2 regions of the Caldimonas hydrothermalis genome follow, and region 2 is predicted to be linked to the other one. Evidence: predicted binding sites of a transcription regulator. Region 2 holds the regulator's gene; the other holds the start of a gene.

Region 1 (9,839 bases), on a different contig from region 2:
CATGCGCTGGCCCTCGTGCTCGATACCGCAGGGCTGGGCGCGGGTCTCGAAGGGGCGCGCTTCGGTTTCGCCCCTGCGCTGTCGGCCACCCTGTGGCTGGTGCTGGCGGTCTATGCGATCGAGAGCCGCTTCGTGCCGCTGCCCGGCGTGCAGCGCTGGCTGGCCGCGCTGGGCGTGCTGGCGGTGGCCCTGATGCTGGCCTTCCCTGGCGAGGTGCGGGCGCACGCCGACTCGCCCTGGATGCCCCTGCACTGGGTGCTGGGCATCGCCTCCTACGGCCTGTTCGGCGCGGCCGTGCTGCATGCGGGCCTGCTGTCGCACGCCGAGCGTCAGATGCGCATCCACCGCGGCGCCTTGCCGCCCACGCCGCTGGGGATGCCGCTGTTGCGGCTGGAGAAGCTGACCTTCCGCTTCGTTGCGGCCGGCTTCGTGGTGCTGACGGCAGCGCTCGTGCTGGGCTGGTGGTTCGCCGATCCCTGGCGCTGGGATCACAAGACGGTGTTCTCGATGCTTGCCTGGGGCGTGTTCGCGGGCCTGCTGGCGGGCCGTCGCGCTTTCGGATGGCGCGGACGCAAGGCCACGCGCTGGCTCTACACCGGGGCCGGCCTGCTGCTGTTGGCCTATGCCGGTTCGCGCTTCGTGATCGAGGTGTTGCTGCGCCGGGCCGCGTCCGCGGGAGGGGCATGGTGAAGTATCTCGTCGTGGCGCTGGTCGTGCTGGCGGTGGTGTGGCTGCTGCGCAGCGCCCGCCGTCGCGACGAGGGGCCGGCGCCGCCCAGGAGCGCGGGCCCGCAGGCGCGCCCCGAGGCCATGGTCGACTGCGCACACTGCGGGCTGCATCTGCCCCTGGCCGAGGCCGTGAAGGGCGAGGACGGCCGACATTACTGCAGCGCGGCCCATCGCCTGGCCGGCCCCCGATGAGCCGGCGGATCCCGCAACGACGCTCCGCGCCGCGCACGGCCGCCGAGGCCGAACGGCCCGCGCCGGAGTCCTGGTTCGCCGCACTCGGGGTCGAGCAGGACACGCAGATCGACGAGGAGTCCCGCTACAACGACGGCAGCACCCTGCCCAGCGAGGACTCGCGCTTCCTCACCCGCCACGCCCGCCGCCTGCTCGGCCCGGGCATGCCCTCGTTCCAGCGCATCTTCCGGGCCTTCCTCGGCGCGCGGGTGGTGGTGGGACTGCTGCTGCTGAGCACCCAGCTCGCTTCGGCAGGTCTGGGCACCGGCGTGCCCTGGCCCGTGCTGGCCGGATGCGTGGCCTACGCGGCCCTGACCCTGGCCACCTGGGTCGTCTACCGCCGCCAGGGCGCCGCGGCGGGGGGCAGCCCATCGCGTCTGAGCCGCGCCCAGTGGCTGGCCACCGTCGTGGTGGATGTGGCGGCCTTTGGGAGTTTGCATCTGATCGCACCGCGGGGCGGGCTCAATTTCGTGCCCCTGCTGGTGCTGCCGGTGCTGATGGCCGGGGTGCTGACCCGGCGTCAGACCGCGCTGGCGGTGGCGGCCGCCGTCACGTTGATGCTGCTGGGCGAGGCCTGGCGCGAAGCGGCCCGCGGCGGCGACCTCGGCGTGCTGATGACCCAGGCCGGTTTGGTGGCCAGCGGCTTCTTCGTGATCGCGATCCTGGCCGGCGAGATGGCCGGCCGGCTGGCCCGCGAGGAACTCGCCGCCCGCGGCAGCCTGGAGCTGGCCCGCCAGCAGGCGCAGCTCAACCGCCTGGTGATCGACGAGCTGCATCACGGCGTTCTGGTGGTCGACCGCCGGGGCAAGGTGCGCGCGGCCAATCCGGCGGCACGGCGCATCATCTCGGATTCGGGCCTGGCGCGGCCGGCTCCTTTCCCGCTGCAATCCCAGCCGGCCTGGGAACCGCTGGCCCAGGCGGTGCGGCGTGCCTTTGCCGAAGGCCAGTGGCCCCAGGCGGGGCGCGAGATCCATCTGATCTTCGACTCGGGCCTGGAGCGCGTGCTGCGGGTGCGCATGCGTTTCACCCGCCGTCGCGATCCGGACAGCAGCGAGGAGCTGTGCGTGCTGTTCCTGGAGGACGAGCGCGACGTGCAGGCGCGTGTGCGCCAGGAGAAACTCGCCGCGATGGGACGCATCTCGGCCGGCATCGCGCATGAGATCCGCAACCCGCTGGCGGCCATCGCCCAGGCCAATGCGCTGATGGCCGAGGATGCCGTCACGCCGGCCCAGCGCCAGCTCACGCAGATGGTCAGCGACAACGTCGAGCGCCTCAAGCGCATCGTCGATGACGTGATGGAAGTCGCCCCCGGCGGACCGGCGGCCACCGCCCCGGTGGTGGACCTGACCGCCTTGGTGGCCACCGTGTGCAGCGAGTGGTCGCGCACCGCACGGCTGCCGCAGGACGAGCGCAGCGCGCTGCGCCTGGAGCTGCCCAAGCAACCGCTGGGCTCGCGTTTCGACCCCGACCACCTGCGCCGCGTGCTCGTCAACCTGCTGGACAATGCCTACCGCCATGCCTCGGGCCGGCCCGGCAGTGTGGAGGTGCGCCTGTATCCCGATGGCGAGAGCGTCGTCACCTTGAGTGTGGCCAGCGACGGGGCGCCGATTCCTCCCGAGGTCGAGCGCTATCTCTTCGAGCCCTTCTTCTCGACGCGCAGCCGCGGCACCGGTCTGGGCCTGTATATTTGCAAGGAGTTGTGCGAGCGCTACGGCGCGACCATCGACTACCGCCTGCGCGGCGCCCACCACGTCGCGCGCAACGAGTTCTACCTGGTCATGCGGCGCGAAGCGCTCGATGCCGACGCGCCCACCCTGCACCTCGACACATGACGCTCGCCTCCCATTACAGCTTGCTGGTCGTCGACGACGAACCCGACCTGCGCACCCTGTACGAGCTGACGCTGCTGCGCGAGGGCTACGACGTGGAGACGGCCTCCAGCGTCGAGGATGCCTGGGCGCGGCTGCGCGACCGCACCTACAGCGCCGTGATCACCGACGTGCGCCTGCCCGACGGCACCGGCCTGGACCTGCTGCGCCGCCTCGAACAGGCCGGCCGGCGCGAGAAGACCATCGTGATCACCGCCTTCGGCTCGCCGGAGAACGCCGTCGAGGCGCTCAAGGCGGGGGCTTACGACTACCTCACCAAGCCGGTGGACCTGCGGCAGTTCCGCGCGGTGATCGCCTCGGCGCTCGGGCGTCAGAGCGCAGCCGGCCCCTCGGTGCCGGTGGCTGCGGCCCCTGCGCCGCGGTCTGCCGTGCGCACGGGCGCGGGCGGCACCGGTGGTGCGGCGCGCCGGGCCCTGGAGCGCATGGCCGGCCAATCCCCGGCCATGCAGCAAGTGCGCAGCCTCATCGACAAGGTGGCCCGCAGCATGGCACCGGTCCTGGTGGCTGGCGAATCGGGCACTGGCAAGGAACTGGTCGCGCGCGCCATCCACGAGGTCAGCCCGCGCCAGGATCAGCCCTTCATCGCGGTCAACTGCGGTGCCATTCCCGAGCAACTGCTGGAGGCCGAATTCTTCGGTTACCGCAAGGGGGCCTTCACCGGCGCCAACGAGGACCGTGAAGGCTTCTTCCAGGCCGCGCGCGGCGGCACCCTCTTCCTCGACGAGATCGGCGACCTGCCGCTGTCGATGCAGTCCAAGCTGCTGCGCGTCATCCAGGAGCGTGCCGTGCGCCCGGTGGGGGCGGTGAGCGAGACGCCGGTGGACGTGCGCATCATCAGCGCCACTCACAAGGACTTGGCCGCCGAGGTGCAGGCCGGGCGCTTCCGTCAGGATCTGTACTACCGCCTCAACGTCATCCAGATCCGTGTGCCGCCGCTGCGCGAGCGCCTGGAGGATCTGCCGGCCATCTGCGAGCGTGTGCTCGAACGCATCGCCCAGGATGCCGGCGTGTGGCCGCCCCCGCGGCTGGCGCCGCAGGCGCTGGAGCAATTGCGTCGCTATGCCTTCCCTGGCAATGTGCGCGAGCTGGAGAACCTGCTGCACCGCGCCGTCGCCCTGTCCGGCGGCGACTGGGTCGACGAAGGGGCGCTGTCCCTGCCCGACGACCTGGACGGCGACACCCAGTCCCAGGATCTCGACGCCCCCGCACCGCCTTCGACGGCGCACGGCGGTGCCACCGGCGAGCCGGCCTTGCCGTCCAACCTGGAGGCCTACCTCGACTCCGTCGAGCGCGACATCCTCATCCGTGCGCTGGAGCGGCACCGCTACAACCGCACCGCGGCCGGTGCCAGCCTCGGCCTGTCCCTGCGGCAGATGCGCTACCGCATGGCGCGGCTGGGCGTGATGGTGGCCGAGCATGGCGTGGCCACCGATGGCGATGCCGCCGACTGAGCCGGCGCGCGAGCCGGCCGCACGCTGGCGCGAGGGCTGGCTGGCCGGCGCGCGTGCGGTGCCCAGCCCCAATCAGGGAGAACGCCCCCCGGGCACGGTGCCCGACCTCGTGGTGATCCACTCGATCAGCCTGCCGCCGGGCCGCTACGGCGGTGACGAGATCGAGGCCTTCTTCACCAACCGGCTCGACGTGTGCCGGCATCCCTACTTCGAACGCCTGCGCGGGCTGGAGGTGTCGGCCCATTTCGTGGTGCGGCGCGACGGCGAGCTGCTGCAGTTCGTCTCCTGCGATCGACGGGCCTGGCATGCAGGCCGCTCCGCGTTCCGGGGGCGCGAGAACTGCAACGACTTCAGCGTGGGCATCGAGCTCGAGGGCCTGGAGGGCGAGGCCTTCGCGCCGGTGCAGTACCGCGTGCTCGCCGCCTTGCTGCGCGATCTGCGTGCAGCGTATCCGATCGCCCACGTCACCGGTCACGAACATGTGGCCCCGCTCCGCAAGGCCGACCCCGGCGCGGCCTTCGATTGGGAGGGCTTGCAACGCTTGCTGGGCTGGCCGCCGGCGTGCTTCACCCCCCTGGACCCTGCGGCGAGCTGACGCCCACGCCAATGCCGGCGCGGCTTGGCGCCGAACGACGCGGCGCCAGCCCGCATCCAGCCTGGATGCGCTCGCGCGGTGGCCGTCGTGCTGCGGCCTGGCGGCCGGTCAGGCGGTTCGAGCGCTTCGTCGCACGGGCAGCGCAAGCACCAAATCCCGCATTCGTCAATCCTGCATTGCGTGTCCTTCGGACACTAGGGATAGCGCTTGAAACGGTCCGGTACACTAGATATAGTGTTTTTCACTGCGATGCCGTGCGCCCCTCCGAGACACGGTGACACACGTCAGCCAGGCCGGCCGCCGAGCCGCCGGAGCCGCGCGCAGCGCAGATGTCCAGACAACAAGTGCACGACTGCCCGTCGGGCCGGCCATTGGGACCTCGCCCGGCCACCGACGCTGCGGGCCATGCCACACCGTATGCAGATCTAGGGGAATCCATGCAGACCACCATCGCCAGCACCGAGCCGCACGCCGGCTCCGCCTTCAGCGCCGCCGCCGGCCGTCCGGCCGGTACCACCACCTCGGCCTATGCCGGCTACCAGATCATCCGCCGCAACGGTGCGGTGGTCGCCTTCGAGCCGCACAAGATCGCGGTGGCCCTGATGAAGGCCTTTCTGGCGGTGCACGGAACGCAGGGTGCGGCCTCGGCCAGCGTGCGCGAGACGGTGGACAGCCTCACCGAGGCGGTGGTGCGCGCCCTGCTGCGCTCGCGCCCGGGCGGAGGCACCTTCCACATCGAGGACGTGCAGGACCAGGTCGAGCTCGGCCTGATGCGCGGCGGCCACCACGAGGTGGCACGGGCCTACGTGCTCTATCGTGAGCGCCGCGCCCAGGAGCGTGCGCGCCAGGGCGAGCAAGCCGCCGCCCAGCAGACCCAGCCGGCGCTGATGGTGGTCGATGGCGGCCACCGCGTGCCGCTGGACATGAACCGCCTGCAAGCCCTGATCGTGTCCGCCTGCGAGGGCCTGGGCGAGGACGTCAAGCCCGAGCCCATCCTGGCCGAGACGCGCCGCAACCTCTACGACGGCGTGCCGATGGACGAGGTGCACAAGGCCGCCATCCTGGCCGCGCGCACCCTGATCGAGAAGGACCCGGCCTACACCCGCGCCACCGCGCGGCTGCTGCTGCACACCATCCGCAAGGAGATCCTCGGCGAGGAGGTCACCCAGGCCGAGATGCACCAGCGCTATGCCGAGTACTTCCCTGGCTTCATCAAGAAGGGGGTGGACGCCGAGCTGCTCGACGAGCGGCTGCTGCAATTCGACCTGGCCCGTCTGGGTGCGGCGCTCAAGGCCGAGCGCGACCTGCAGTTCGACTACCTGGGCCTGCAGACCCTGTACGACCGCTACTTCCTGCACATCCGCAAGCAGCGCATCGAGCTGCCGCAGGCCTTCTTCATGCGCGTGGCCATGGGCCTGGCGCTCAACGAGATCGACCGCGAGGCCCGCGCCATCGAGTTCTACGAGGTGCTGTCGAGCTTCGACTTCATGTCGAGCACGCCCACCCTGTTCAACTCCGGCACGCGCCGCTCGCAGCTATCCAGCTGCTATCTCACCACCGTGCCCGACGACCTGGACGGCATCTACGAGGCCATCAAGGAAAACGCGCTGCTGTCGAAGTTCGCCGGCGGCCTGGGCAACGACTGGACGCGCGTGCGCGCGCTGGGCAGCCACATCAAGGGCACCAACGGGGAAAGCCAGGGCGTCGTGCCTTTCCTGAAGGTGGTCAACGACACCGCCGTGGCCGTCAATCAAGGCGGCAAGCGCAAGGGTGCGGTGTGCGCCTACCTCGAAACCTGGCACCTGGACGTCGAGGAGTTCCTCGAACTGCGCAAGAACACCGGCGACGACCGCCGCCGCACCCACGACATGAACACGGCGAACTGGATCCCCGATCTGTTCATGAAGCGGGTGATGGAAAACGGCGAGTGGACGCTGTTCTCGCCCTCCACCTGCCCGGACCTGCACGACAAGTTCGGCAAGGACTTCGAGGCCGCCTATACCCGCTACGAGGAGATGGTCGCGCGCGGCGAGATCAAGCTCTACAAGAAGGTGCGGGCCGTCGATCTGTGGCGCAAGATGCTGACCATGCTGTTCGAGACCGGGCATCCGTGGATCACCTTCAAGGACGCCTGCAACGTGCGTTCGCCGCAGCAGCATGTCGGCGTGGTGCACAGCAGCAACCTGTGCACCGAAATCACGCTGAACACCAACGACCAGGAAATCGCCGTGTGCAACCTGGGCTCGGTGAACCTGGCGCGGCACCTCAAAGACGGCGGCATCGACCACGAGAAGCTGAAGAAGACGGTGGCCACGGCCATGCGCATGCTGGACAACGTCATCGACATCAACTACTACGCCGTCAAGAAGGCCCGCGACTCCAACCTGCGCCACCGCCCGGTCGGCCTGGGGATCATGGGTTTCCAGGACGCCCTGTACCAACTGCGCATCCCCTATGCCAGCCAGGCTGCCGTGGAGTTCGCCGACCGCTCCATGGAGGCGGTGTGCTACTACGCCTACTGGGCGTCCACCGAGCTGGCCGAGGAGCGTGGCCGCTATTCCAGCTACCGCGGCTCGCTGTGGGACCGCGGCATCCTGCCGCTGGACACGCTGAAGCTGCTGGCGCAGGAGCGCGGCGGCTACGTCGAGGTGGACACCTCCTCGACGATGGACTGGGAGGCGCTGCGCAGCCGCATCGCCCGGCACGGCATGCGCAACTCCAACTGCGTGGCCATCGCCCCGACGGCGACCATCTCCAACATCATCGGCGTGGACGCTTCGATCGAGCCCTGCTTCGGCAACCTCTCGGTCAAATCCAACCTCTCGGGTGAATTCACCGTGGTCAACGAGTACCTGGTGCGCGACCTGAAGAAGCTGGACCTGTGGGATGACGTGATGGTCATGGACCTCAAGCATTTCGACGGCTCGCTGCGCCGCATTGATCGTGTGCCCGAGGACCTCAAGCAGCTCTATGCCACGGCCTTCGAGATCGAGCCGATGTGGCTGGTCGAGGCCGCCGCGCGTCGGCAGAAGTGGATCGACCAGGCCCAGAGCCTGAACATCTACATGGCCGGCGCCTCGGGCAAGAAGCTCGACGAGACCTACAAGCTCGCCTGGCAGCGTGGCCTGAAGACCACCTACTACCTGCGCACCATCGGCGCGACGCATGCCGAGAAGTCCACGGTGAAGACGGGCCAGCTCAATGCCGTGCCCACGCAGGGCGGCGTGACGTCCGCTGCCTCGGCGCTGGAGACCGCGGCCGAGCAGGCGCGTGCGCAGATGGCCGCCGTGCCCGCGACCGATGTGAAGTTCTGCGCGATCGACGATCCGACCTGCGAGGCCTGCCAGTAAACACAGACCTGTGCGATGCGAGGCGCGGCGCCTGGCTGCGTGCTCGCATCGCCTCCATCGTGTGTGTTCCCGCTCCAGGCTGCGATGACGAGCTGCATCGAGTGCCGATTTCGATGCAGCACAGCAACAAGTTCATCGCGTCGTTGTCAAGAAGTGCTTGGTGTTTGAACACAACACTCTCATAATTCGCACCCATAGGAAGTCCACCATGTTGGCCTGGGAAGAAGACCTCCAAGCTTCGAACTCTCTTGCGATGCAGACCGTGTCCGTGACGCCTGGCGCAGCGCGGTCCGCGGCATCGTCACCCCAGGCGGCAGCGCTTGCCGCCGCCCCGGTCTCCACGCGCCGCGTGAATGTCGCCGACAAGCGCATCATCAACGGCCAGACCGACGTCAACCAGCTCGTTCCGTTCAAGTACAAGTGGGCCTGGGAGAAGTACCTCGCCACGTGCGCCAACCACTGGATGCCGCAGGAGATCAACATGTCTCGCGACATCGCGCTGTGGAAGGACCCCAACGGCCTGACCGAGGACGAGCGCCGCATCATCAAGCGCAACCTCGGCTTCTTCGTCACCGCCGATTCGCTGGCGGCCAACAACATCGTGCTGGGCACCTACCGCCACATCACGGCGCCCGAGTGCCGTCAGTTCCTGCTGCGCCAGGCGTTCGAGGAGGCCATCCACACCCACGCCTACCAGTACATCGTCGAGTCGCTGGGGCTGGACGAAGGCGAGATCTTCAACGCCTACCATGAGATCCCCTCGATCCGGGACAAGGACGAGTTCCTGATCCCCTTCATCGACGCGATCATGGACCCGGCCTTCAAGACCGGCACGCCGGAGAACGACCAGACGCTGCTCAAGAGCCTGATCGTCTTCGCCTGCCTGATGGAGGGCCTGTTCTTCTACGTCGGCTTCACCCAGATCCTGGCGCTGGGCCGCCAGAACAAGATGACCGGCGCGGCCGAGCAGTACCAGTACATCCTGCGAGACGAGTCGATGCACTGCAACTTCGGCATCGACCTGATCAACCAGATCAAGCTCGAGAACCCGCACCTGTGGACGCCGCAATTCCGCGCCGAGATCAAGGCGCTGTTCCTCAAGGCGGTCGAGCTCGAGTACCGCTACGCCGAGGACACCATGCCGCGCGGCGTGCTGGGGCTGAATGCCTCGATGTTCAAGGGCTATCTGCGCTACATCGCGAATCGGCGCGCCACGCAGATTGGCCTGGAGGAGCTCTTCCCGAACGAGGAGAACCCGTTTCCGTGGATGAGCGAAATGATCGACCTGAAGAAAGAGCGCAATTTCTTCGAGACCCGCGTCATCGAGTACCAGTCCGGTGGCGCGCTGTCCTGGGATTGAAGCGCCGCGGCATGAGGCCGGGCTTCGGGGCATGAACGAAAAACAACAGGATCTGCAGGCCAGACGCAGCGGACGCAGAAGCCGCCCGGACTGCCTGCCAACGCATTCACCGCACCGGGGCGTCCCGCAAGGACAGAACCCCGGGCAGTGAATCTCCGCGCTGTATCGAGCGGCGCGGTGCTCTTTGCCACTTGATCAAGGAGATTCGTCATGGCAACTGCGAAGAAACCGGCCG
Region 2 (9,839 bases):
CGGGCCGTCTCCAGTGCCGGTGAGGCCGCCTGCAGCGCCGTTTGGGCATGGATCAGCCGCGGCAGGCTCACGGCCGCCAGCGGGCTGCGGTAGCGCAGCAACAGCAGGGTGACTTCGCGCTCAGCCTCGAGGTAGCGGCGGTCCTCCTCGTCCAACGCGGTCTCGGTCTCGTGCACCTCCCACACCGACTCGGTGGAGGTGAGGATCAGCCGGTCGAGCACCCTGCCGCTGCGTTCGAGCACCCCCACCACGGTGTAGGGGGTGTCGCCATGGGCCTCGCCCTCGCTGCCCAGCCCGTGCACGCCGACGAAGCGGTCGCCCGGGCGCAGGCCCGTGCGTGCCGCCACATCGGCCCCCAGCACGGCCTCCAGCGTCCCCGCCCAGAGGCGGCCCTGGGTGAGCTTCGCGCCGTAGTGCTCCAGGTAGGCCGGCTCGGTGCCCACGATGCGAAACCCCCGGTAGCTGTCGCCCAGCGAGACCGGGATGACCGTCTCGACCAGCGGATGTGAACGCAACTCGTGCACGGTCTCGGCCGGGATGTTGCCGGGGGGCACATCCAGATGAAACACCCCGGACAGGATGAGTTGCAACGGGCTGCCCTTGGCCCCCACGACCAGATCGATGCCGGCCAGGTCGCGCCGCAGGCCTTGCTCGACCTGCTCGCTGACGAGCAACACCAGACTGATCGCCGCCAGGCCCAGGCTCAGCAGCAGCAGATGCAGCAGCGTCACCAGCGGACGCGCCCAGAGGTAGGTCCACGACAGGCGTGCGAGGTTCACAGCCGCAGCTCCACCGGATCGTCGCCCGCCAGCGCCTGCACCACGCGGCGGTCATGGGTGGCAATCACCAGGGTCGCGCCCCGCTGGCGGCACTGCTCGCGCAACAGCGCCAGCACGTCGGCGGCCGCCTCGTCGTCCAGGCTGGCGGTGGGCTCGTCGGCCAGCAGCACGCGGGGCTCGCGCAGCACCGCGCGGGCCAGGGCCACCCGCTGGGCCTGGCCCCCGCTGAGCTCATGGGGGCGGCGCCCCGCCAGATCGGCCACGCCCAGGCGCCCCAGCACCTGCGGCACGCGCGCGCGCGCCTGTCCGGCCACCCCACCGGCCCACAGGGCCAGGGCCAGGTTGTCGGCCACGCTCAGGCTTTCGCTCAGATGCAGCCGCTGCGGCAGCACGCCCAGCCGGGCCGCACGCCAGGCATCACGCTGGCGCGGCGACAGCCGGTGCAGCGGCGTGCCGTCGACCTCGATCTCGCCGGTGGTGGGCGTCAGCAACCCGGCCAGCAAGGCCAGCAGGCTGGACTTGCCCGTGCCCGAAGCCCCACGCAGCAACAGCACGCGCCCGGCCTCCAGCCGCAGGTCGGGAAAGCGCAGCAGCGGGCCGCGCGGATGCTGCAAGCTCAGATCACGCCAGACGATCATCCCGAGCGCACCTTGTGGGCGAAGGTCCGGCGGAACTTCTCCACCTTGGGCGCAACGACATGGGCGCAATAGCCCTGCTCGGGATGCTTCAGGAAATAGTCCTGATGGTAGGGCTCGGCCGGCCAGTAGTTGTCCACCGGGGCGACCTCGGTCACGATGGGGTCCTTCCAGGCCCCGGCTGCCGTCAGCTCGGCGATCATCGCGCGCGCCACACGCTCCTGCTCGGCGTCGTGGAAATAGATCCCCGAGCGGTACTGGGGCCCCACATCATGGCCCTGGCGGTTCGGCGTCGTGGGATCGTGGATCGTGAAGAAGATCTCGAGGATCTCCCGCAGACTGATGCGTTGCGGGTCGAAACGCACGCGCACGACCTCGGCATGACCGGTCTGCCCCGAGCACACCTGTTCGTAGCTGGGACTGTGCCAGCTCCCGTTCGAATAGCCCGACTCCACGTCGAGCACGCCTTCGACGCGGTCGTACACCGCCTCCAGGCACCAGAAGCAGCCTCCGGCCAGGGTGATCTCTTGCGCTTCGGACATCGCCAGGCTCCAAAGCCGCCAAGCTTAACGAAGCTCGCCGCGGGTCTCGGCTTGGGGCGATGAACTGCAGGGGCTTTCCTGCACAATCGCGGCGTCCCCCCCCCCCGGCCTCGATTGCAGCCCATGTCCGACAGCCTCGCGCCCTATCTGCCTTACCTGCTGGCCCTGGTCCTGCCCCCCGGGGTGTTCATCGTGCTGCTGCTGGTCGGCCTGCGCCAATGGCGTCCACGCCGCGCGCTGGGCATCGCCCTGGTGTTGCTGGCCTGTGCGGGGTTGTGGCTGGGCTCGACCACGGGCTGGGCCTGGGTCACCCAGTCCTTTGTGCTCAGGGTGCCGCCGGCCCTCGGCCCCATCGACCTCGATGAGCTGAAAACCCAGGCCAAGGCCCAGGCCAAAGGCAATCCCACTGTGGCCATCGTCGTGCTGGGCGGGGGCCTGGTGCCACGCTCGCCGGACTACCGCCTGTCGGACCTGTCGGCCACCGGCCTGCAACGCCTGCGCTACGGCCTGTGGCTCGCGCGCCAGACCGGCCTGCCGCTGGCCTACAGCGGTGGCATCCCGCATGGACTGCCTGAATCCGTGACGCCCGAAGCCCGAGTGGCTGAACGCATCGCACGGGAAGAGCACGGCACCGCCTTGCGCTGGGTGGAAGACGGCTCGCGCGACACCCGCGAGAATGCCGGCCGCACGGCGGCACTGCTGCGCCAGGCCGGCGTGCGCAAGATCGTGCTCGTCACCCATGTCTGGCACATGCCGCGCGCACAGCGAGCCTTCACCGAGGCCCTGGGTGGCAGCGGCCTGACAATCCAGCCGGCGCCGATGGGGCTGCTGCCCCTGCAGACCTCGCACCTGGCCCACTGGTCTCCAAGCCTGCCAGGGCTGATCGAGAACCGCCACGCCTGGCGCGAGTGGCTCGCCCTGGTGCTGGGATACTGAGACAACGACCGCACCAAGAAGAAACCCCTCCGAGCCTGACCGGCCGGAGGGGGGGTGGCGTGACGCCACGTTTCGGGGCTCCGGAGGGAAGAAGTCCGGGGCTCCTTACGCGCAGAGACTGCGCATCGGAAACACCTGCAACCGTGCAGGCGACTCAAAGATACCGAAGCCAGCCGCCGGACGCCAGTTCGCATTTCCAATGAGCAGGCAGGCCTCCATTACCGCCCGCCATGACCGGGCCCGACGCCCCGCCGTGGGCCTCATGAGAACAAGCGCTCGTACAGCGCGTCCATGCGCGAGCGCACCTGCGCGTCCATCGTGATCAAGCGGCCCCATTCGCGGTGCGTCTCGCCGGGCCACTTGTTCGTCGCATCGATGCCCATCTTGCCCCCCAGCCCCGACACCGGCGAGGCGAAGTCCAGGTAGTCGATCGGCGTGTGTTCCACCAGCGTGGTGTCGCGCACCGGGTCGGCCCGGGTGGTGAGGGCCCAGATCACGTCGGCCCACGAGCGGATGTCCACATCCTCGTCGGTGACCACGATGAACTTGGTGTACATGAACTGCCGCAGGAAGCTCCACACCCCGAACATCAGGCGCTTGGCATGGCCCGCATAGGCCTTGCGCATGCTGATGATGGCCATACGGTAGCTGCAGCCCTCGGGCGGAAGATAGAAGTCCACGATCTCGGGAAACTGCTTGCGCAGGATGGGCACGAACACCTCGTTGAGCGCCACCCCCAGCACGGCCGGCTCGTCAGGCGGCTTGCCGGTGTAGGTGGAGTGGTAGATCGGCGATTCGCGCATCGTGATGCGCGACAGCTCAAACACCGGGAACCAGTCCTGCTCGTTGTAATAACCGGTGTGATCCCCGTAAGGCCCTTCCAGCGCGTGCAGGTAGCCACCCTTCTCCTTCAGGGGCACGCCGTGGGGCGAGGTCCCCGTGTACCCCGGCGCCGCCACCGGGATGTGCCCCTCCAGCACGATCTCGGCACTGGCGGGCACCTGCAGCCGGGTCGCCCCCTCGCCGACGGCCGTGTCCACCACCTCGGTGCGCGAGCCGCGCAGCAGGCCGGCGAACTGGTATTCCGACAAGCTGTCGGGCACGGGCGTCACCGCCCCCAGGATGGTGGCCGGGTCCGCCCCCAGGGCCACCGCGATCGGGAAGGGCCGGCCCGGCTGGGCCAGCGCGAACTCGCGGAAATCCAGCGCGCCGCCCCGGTGGGCGAGCCAACGCATGATGAGCTGCCGCGGCCCGATCACCTGCTGGCGGTAGATGCCCAGGTTCTGGCGCACACGCGGATGAGGCACCGACTGCGGCCCGCGCGTCACCACCAGCCCCCAGGTGATCAGCGGCGCCACATCCCCCGGCCAGCAATGCTGAATGGGCAGGCGTGAGAGGTCCAGCTCCGCCCCTTCCCAGACCACCGACTGGCACGGCGCCTGCCGCACCACGGCCGGCTTCATGTCCCACAGCGCCTTGGCCATCTGCACCAGTCGGCCAGCGTCCTTGAGCCCGCGCGGCGGCTCGGGCTCCTTCAGCCGGGCCAGCAGTTCGCCAATGCCCCGCAGGGCTTGCACGTCCTCCTCCCCCATCCCGAGGGCCACACGTTTGGGGGTGCCGAACAGATTGCCCAGGACCGGGATGCGGTGACCCACCGGCTGCTCGAACCACAGCGCCGGGCCACCCGACTGGAGGACACGGTCGCACAAGGCCGTCATTTCCAGGTGAGTGGACACTGGCTCGTGAACACGCCGCAGCTCGCCCATGGCCTCCAGCTTGTCAACAAAATCACGCAAATCTCGGTACTTCATAACCTTGCATAATTAGCAATCGGATTCAAAGGCTTGACTGGTTATTTCGAGCCTTCCTAGAATCCGGCCGTCTCCCATCAGGGATAACCCGCACCGGCTGCCGGTGCACTTCACGCTGCCAATGCCATCAACCGCCCACCCGGGCCTTGCATCCTGCAGGCGCCTGACTTTCTAGGGTGGCGGGGCATTATCTCCGCGGGCCAGGCCGGGCCACGACACCGGTCGTCCGGTCCCCGCGGACGGAAAGGAGTGACATGACAGCGACCCACACCCTGCGGCACCGGGTGTCGCAGACAACGCAGTCGATGGCCCGCTGCGTCTCGGTTTTCGTCCGGGACGTCGGCCAAGGCCTGCTCGACATCAGCCACAACGGCCTGGCGCTGCTGGGCCTGCTCGTGCTGGGTGCGACCCTCTTCGGCCTGGGCCGGCCCGACCTGCGCCACCAGTTGGAGCAGCATGCCCTGGGCTGGCTGCTCCAGCGCCAGGAGGCACGCCTGAGCGAGGACGAGAGCCTCGTGGCCGCGCTGGCCGAGCCTGAGGCCATCCGGCGCGTCACCGCCGCGGACCCCCGCGAACTCGGCAAGGAGCAGGCCGCGATCGTCCAGTGGATCTCGCGCCGCTACCGCGTCGCGCCCGAGCCGGTGGCCCGGTTGGTCAAGGAGGCCTGGGAGGTCGGTGAACGCACCGGCCTGGACCCCACCTTGCTGCTGGCCGTGATCGCCATCGAATCGAGCTTCAACCCCTTCGCCCAGAGCCCGGTGGGCGCCCAGGGCTTGATGCAGGTCATGACCCGCGTCCACGATGACAAGTACGAGGCCTTCGGCGGCACCCATGCGGCCTTCGACCCGGTGAGCAACCTGCGCGTGGGCGCCCAGATCCTGCGCGAGTACATCAGCCGCGCCGGCAGCCTGGAAGGTGGCCTGAAGTGGTACGTGGGCGCGGCCAACCTGCCCCACGACGGCGGCTATGCAGCCAAGGTGCTGTCCGAGCGCAACCACCTGCGCAACGTGGCCCAGGGCCGCCCGGTGCCCGTCACGGTGCCGCAACTCGTGCGCACGAGCGCCCCGGCCACGGCGCCGGCTGCCGCAGCCTCCGCGCCCGAGACCAATGCTGCCCATCAGCCAAGCGCCGACACCCAGGTGGCCCAGGCCTCCTGAATCTCCATCTTGCGGCACCCGGCCTGCGGTGCTCCTGCGCACCGCAGGCCGGTGTGCCGCGTTCTCCAGTACACTGCGGCCGTTGCACAACTGGCGATAAGGCCCACCCCGCCCCGGGGTGAGCGCCTGAGGTGGTGAACCACCGGGAAGTGCAGCCGGCGGCCGCCTCGGGCGCCGCCGTTTCGCCGTTCGCCTGGGCAGCCCTCCGATCCAGCACGCGGTATGCGGGTGCGCTGTCGCAGCCGCCGCCGGCACTACGAGAGGGACTTCATCGCACTGAAGAGGACTGCCATGTTCGACCGCTCCACCTCCACCGTCGCCAACGTCGACCCCGAGATCTGGGCTGCCATCCAGCAGGAAAACCAGCGCCAGGAAGACCACATCGAGCTGATCGCCTCAGAGAACTATGCCTCCCCGGCCGTGATGGCCGCCCAGGGCAGCCAGCTCACCAACAAATACGCCGAGGGCTATCCCGGCAAGCGCTATTACGGCGGCTGCGAATACGTCGACATCGTCGAGCAGCTCGCCATCGACCGCCTCAAGGCCTTGTTCGGCGCCGAACATGCCAACGTCCAGCCCAACTCCGGCTCCCAGGCCAACCAGGGGGTGTTCTTCGGGCTGCTGCAGCCGGGCGACACCATCATGGGCATGAGCCTGGCCGAAGGGGGCCACCTGACCCACGGCATGCCGCTGAACATGTCCGGCAAATGGTTCAAGGTCGTCAGCTACGGCCTGAACGAAAAGGAAGAGATCGACTACGACGCGATGGAGCGCCTGGCGCACGAGCACAAGCCCAGGCTCATCATCGCCGGGGCCTCCGCCTACAGCCTGCGCATCGACTTCGAGCGTTTTGCCCGGGTCGCCAAGGCCGTCGGCGCCTACTTCATGGTGGACATGGCCCACTACGCCGGGCTGATCGCCGGCGGCGTCTACCCCAACCCCGTGCCCTTTGCCGACGTGGTGACCTCCACCACCCACAAGAGCCTGCGCGGCCCGCGTGGCGGCATCATCCTGATGAAGGACCATGTGGCCAAGCAGATCAACAGCGCGATCTTCCCCGGCATCCAGGGCGGCCCGCTGATGCACGTCATCGCTGCCAAGGCCGTGGCCTTCAAGGAAGCCCTGTCGCCGCAGTTCAAGGCCTACCAGCAACAGGTGGTCAAGAACGCCCAGGCCCTGGCCGAAACCCTGATGGCCCGCGGCCTGCGCATCGTCAGCGGCCGCACCGAAAGCCACGTGATGCTGGTGGACCTGCGTCCCAAGGGCCTGACCGGCAAGGAAGCGGAAGCCGTGCTGGGCCGCGCGCACATCACCTGCAACAAAAACGGCATCCCCAACGACCCGCAAAAGCCCATGGTCACCAGCGGCATCCGCCTGGGTTCGCCGGCCATGACCACCCGCGGCTTCACCGAAGCCGAGGCCGTGGCCACTGCCCACCTGATCGCCGATGTGCTGGACAACCCCCAGGACGAGGCCCACATCGCCGCGGTGCGTGCCAAGGTCCACGAACTGACCCGCCGCTTCCCGGTCTACCGCTGAACCCCACCCGCCGCCCGCCATGCGCTGCCCCTTCTGCGGCCACGAGGAGACCCAGGTCGTCGAGACCCGTGAATCCGACGAGGGGGACGTGATCCGGCGGCGGCGGCGCTGCATGGGGTGCGACAAGCGCTTCACCACCTACGAGCGCGCGGAGATCGAATACCCGTCCATCGTCAAGAAGGACGGGCGACGCACCGAGTTCGACCCGGCCAAGCTGCGCGCCTCGATGACGCTGGCGCTGCGCAAGCGCCCCGTCAGCGCCGAGGCGCTCGACCAGGCCGTCTCGCGCATCGAGACCTCGCTGCTGCACAGTGGCGAGCGCGAGGTCAGCAGCACCCGTGTGGGCGAATGGGTCATGCGCGAGCTCAAGCGCCTGGACAAGGTCGCCTACATCCGCTTTGCCTCCGTCTACCGCAGTTTCGATGACGTCAGCGAGTTCATGAACGCGGTGAGAGAAACTTCACGGCGCGGGCGCTGAGGGCGAACTCGCCGTTCCGTACGTCGACGACTGGCAACCACTTGTCGGGTGGGCCAACCCAGCGCCCAAAAGCAGTGATAGCTTCCAATCGAGGAGGCTCTACCGTGCGCCCACAGCTATCCGGATTCTCATTGATCGAACTCATGGTCACGATCGCTATCGTTGCGATCCTGGCTGTGATCGCCGGCCCCAATTTCAACGACTTCTTCACTCGCAATCGACTCTCGTCTCAGTCGAATGAATTGATCGGCGCCCTCAACTTGGCGCGCTCGGAGGCCGTCAAGCGTGGCGTTCGTGTCACGGTCTGCCGAACCGATGACCCGACGGCCACCCCGCTGGCGTGCGGCACCGGTTCGGGCAACAGTTGGGCCAGTGGCTGGATCGTCTTCGTTGACAACACCCACCTTGCGAGCAACTCCGCAGGCGTCATCGATGGCTCCGACGAGGCATTGAGAGTTTTCAGCGCCCTGCGTGCTTCCACGCTGTCGGTGAACAGTGATTTCGCCCGCGGCGTGTCTTTTCGTCCCGATGGCAGCGCCATCGGCATCAACGGGTCTGGCGGCTTGGTGACCGCAGCCACCGCCACTTTTTCATTGTGCCTGGAAGGGCAAGGCCGCAGCATCGAGGTCAACACCATGGGCCGCCCTCGTATTGGAGTGACCACATGCGCAGGCTGAGACGTCCTTTGTTGAACGCGCGGCCGATGACCCGCCCCGCCCACAAGGGCATGACCATGGTCGAAGTGCTGGTCACCATCGTCATCCTCTCGTTCGGATTGTTGGCGCTGGCGGGTTTGCAAGTCAGCGCGCTGGGCGGAAGCAAGAACGCCAGCAGCCGCACAGTGGCCACGATGCTGGGCTACGAAGTTCTCGACGCCATGCGTGCCAATCGACAAGCAGCCTTGGCAGGAAACTACAACCTTGCGCTGACGGCTGCTGCGCCGACCGGCACCAGTTTGCCGGAGCGTGATCTGGCCCGATGGCGAGCCGAACTGCAGCGCCGCTTGCCGGCAGGCACCGGCTCCGTTCAGATTGGCAATGACGGGTTGGTGACCGTGATCGTTCAATGGGACGACAGCCGAGGCGCCGGCTCGCCCACACAGTTTGACATCCAGACCCGATTGTGAGGCACCAGCCGTGAGCCCAGCTCGTTCCTGCGCCCTTTTCGCTCCCCCTCGCGGCTCGGCTCGCAGCCCCGGCCGGCATCGCTTGGTCCGCCCCACGCGCGGCCTGACTTTGGTGGAACTGATGGTTGCCATGGTCATCGGGCTCATCCTGATCCTGGCCATCTCCGCTGTTTATGTGGGCAGCCGACAAACCTATCGGTCCGGTGAAGGCATCTCCCGTTTGCAGGAAAGCGCCCGGTTCGCTTTCACCTTTCTTTCGCGCGACATTCGCCAAGCGGGTTACTTCGGATGTGTGGGCGGAAGCGCCACCGTGAACAACACATTGAACAATGCATCGACGGCACCCTTCGATTTCCAGCGACCGCTCAGCGGCTACGACGCAAGTGTCGGCGGCAGCACTTGGTCACCAGCCATTCCGGCAGGACTGTCAGGGTCGATTGCGCCGGTCGCCGGCAGCGATGCCGTGATCGTCCGCGGCCTTTCCGGGCCCTTGCTTCCCGTGCGATCCCACCCCGGCGGCACGCCTCCGGGCTCCGCCGCGATTTTGGTCGACGCCAACAACGGCTTGTCCCAAGGCGACATCATTTTGGTGTCGGACTGCATCGCCGCCGCGATCTTCCAAATCTCCAGTGCCAATCCCAACACGAGCGGATCGTTGGCCCACAACACGGGCACCGGCACGCCAGGCAATGCCACCACGGCCCTGGGCAAGGAGTTCACGGATGGCGACGTCGTGCGGGTGTCTTCATTCTTCTATTTCGTGGGCACGAATCCCGCCGGACGGCCCGCACTGTACCGCCGAGAAATCTCACGCGACGGGGCGGCTGCCGAAGAAC

Evidence for each region. The regulator NrdR, encoded in region 2, represses ribonucleotide reductase genes. The targets are predictions, from matches to a motif close to CACNANATNTNGTG.
Region 1: AC1ECW_RS04455 (ribonucleoside-diphosphate reductase subunit alpha) is a predicted target of NrdR. The motif match lies at 5,118-5,131, and genes of this name have one in related genera.

What each region holds. Positions count from the first base shown of each region.
Region 1 is NZ_JBWQXA010000002.1:226,922-236,760, forward strand. It holds gene AC1ECW_RS04430 (cytochrome C assembly family protein) at 1-690, shown strand, start outside; gene AC1ECW_RS04435 (PP0621 family protein) at 684-920, shown strand; gene AC1ECW_RS04440 (sensor histidine kinase) at 917-2,791, shown strand; gene AC1ECW_RS04445 (sigma-54-dependent transcriptional regulator) at 2,788-4,299, shown strand; gene ampD (1,6-anhydro-N-acetylmuramyl-L-alanine amidase AmpD) at 4,286-4,894, shown strand; gene AC1ECW_RS04455 (ribonucleoside-diphosphate reductase subunit alpha) at 5,332-8,244, shown strand; gene AC1ECW_RS04460 (ribonucleotide-diphosphate reductase subunit beta) at 8,453-9,604, shown strand; gene AC1ECW_RS04465 (histone H1-like DNA-binding protein) at 9,815-9,839, shown strand, end outside.
Region 2 is NZ_JBWQXA010000007.1:127,960-137,798, reverse strand. It holds gene AC1ECW_RS10720 (ABC transporter permease) at 1-779, opposite strand, end outside; gene AC1ECW_RS10715 (ABC transporter ATP-binding protein) at 776-1,417, opposite strand; gene msrA (peptide-methionine (S)-S-oxide reductase MsrA) at 1,414-1,956, opposite strand; gene AC1ECW_RS10705 (YdcF family protein) at 2,080-2,892, shown strand; gene AC1ECW_RS10700 (UbiD family decarboxylase domain-containing protein) at 3,153-4,703, opposite strand; gene AC1ECW_RS10695 (lytic transglycosylase domain-containing protein) at 4,958-5,860, shown strand; ZMP/ZTP riboswitch at 5,937-6,066, shown strand; gene glyA (serine hydroxymethyltransferase) at 6,152-7,399, shown strand; gene nrdR (transcriptional regulator NrdR) at 7,419-7,877, shown strand; gene AC1ECW_RS10680 (GspH/FimT family pseudopilin) at 7,952-8,554, shown strand; gene pilV (type IV pilus modification protein PilV) at 8,542-9,003, shown strand; gene AC1ECW_RS10670 (PilW family protein) at 9,014-9,839, shown strand, end outside.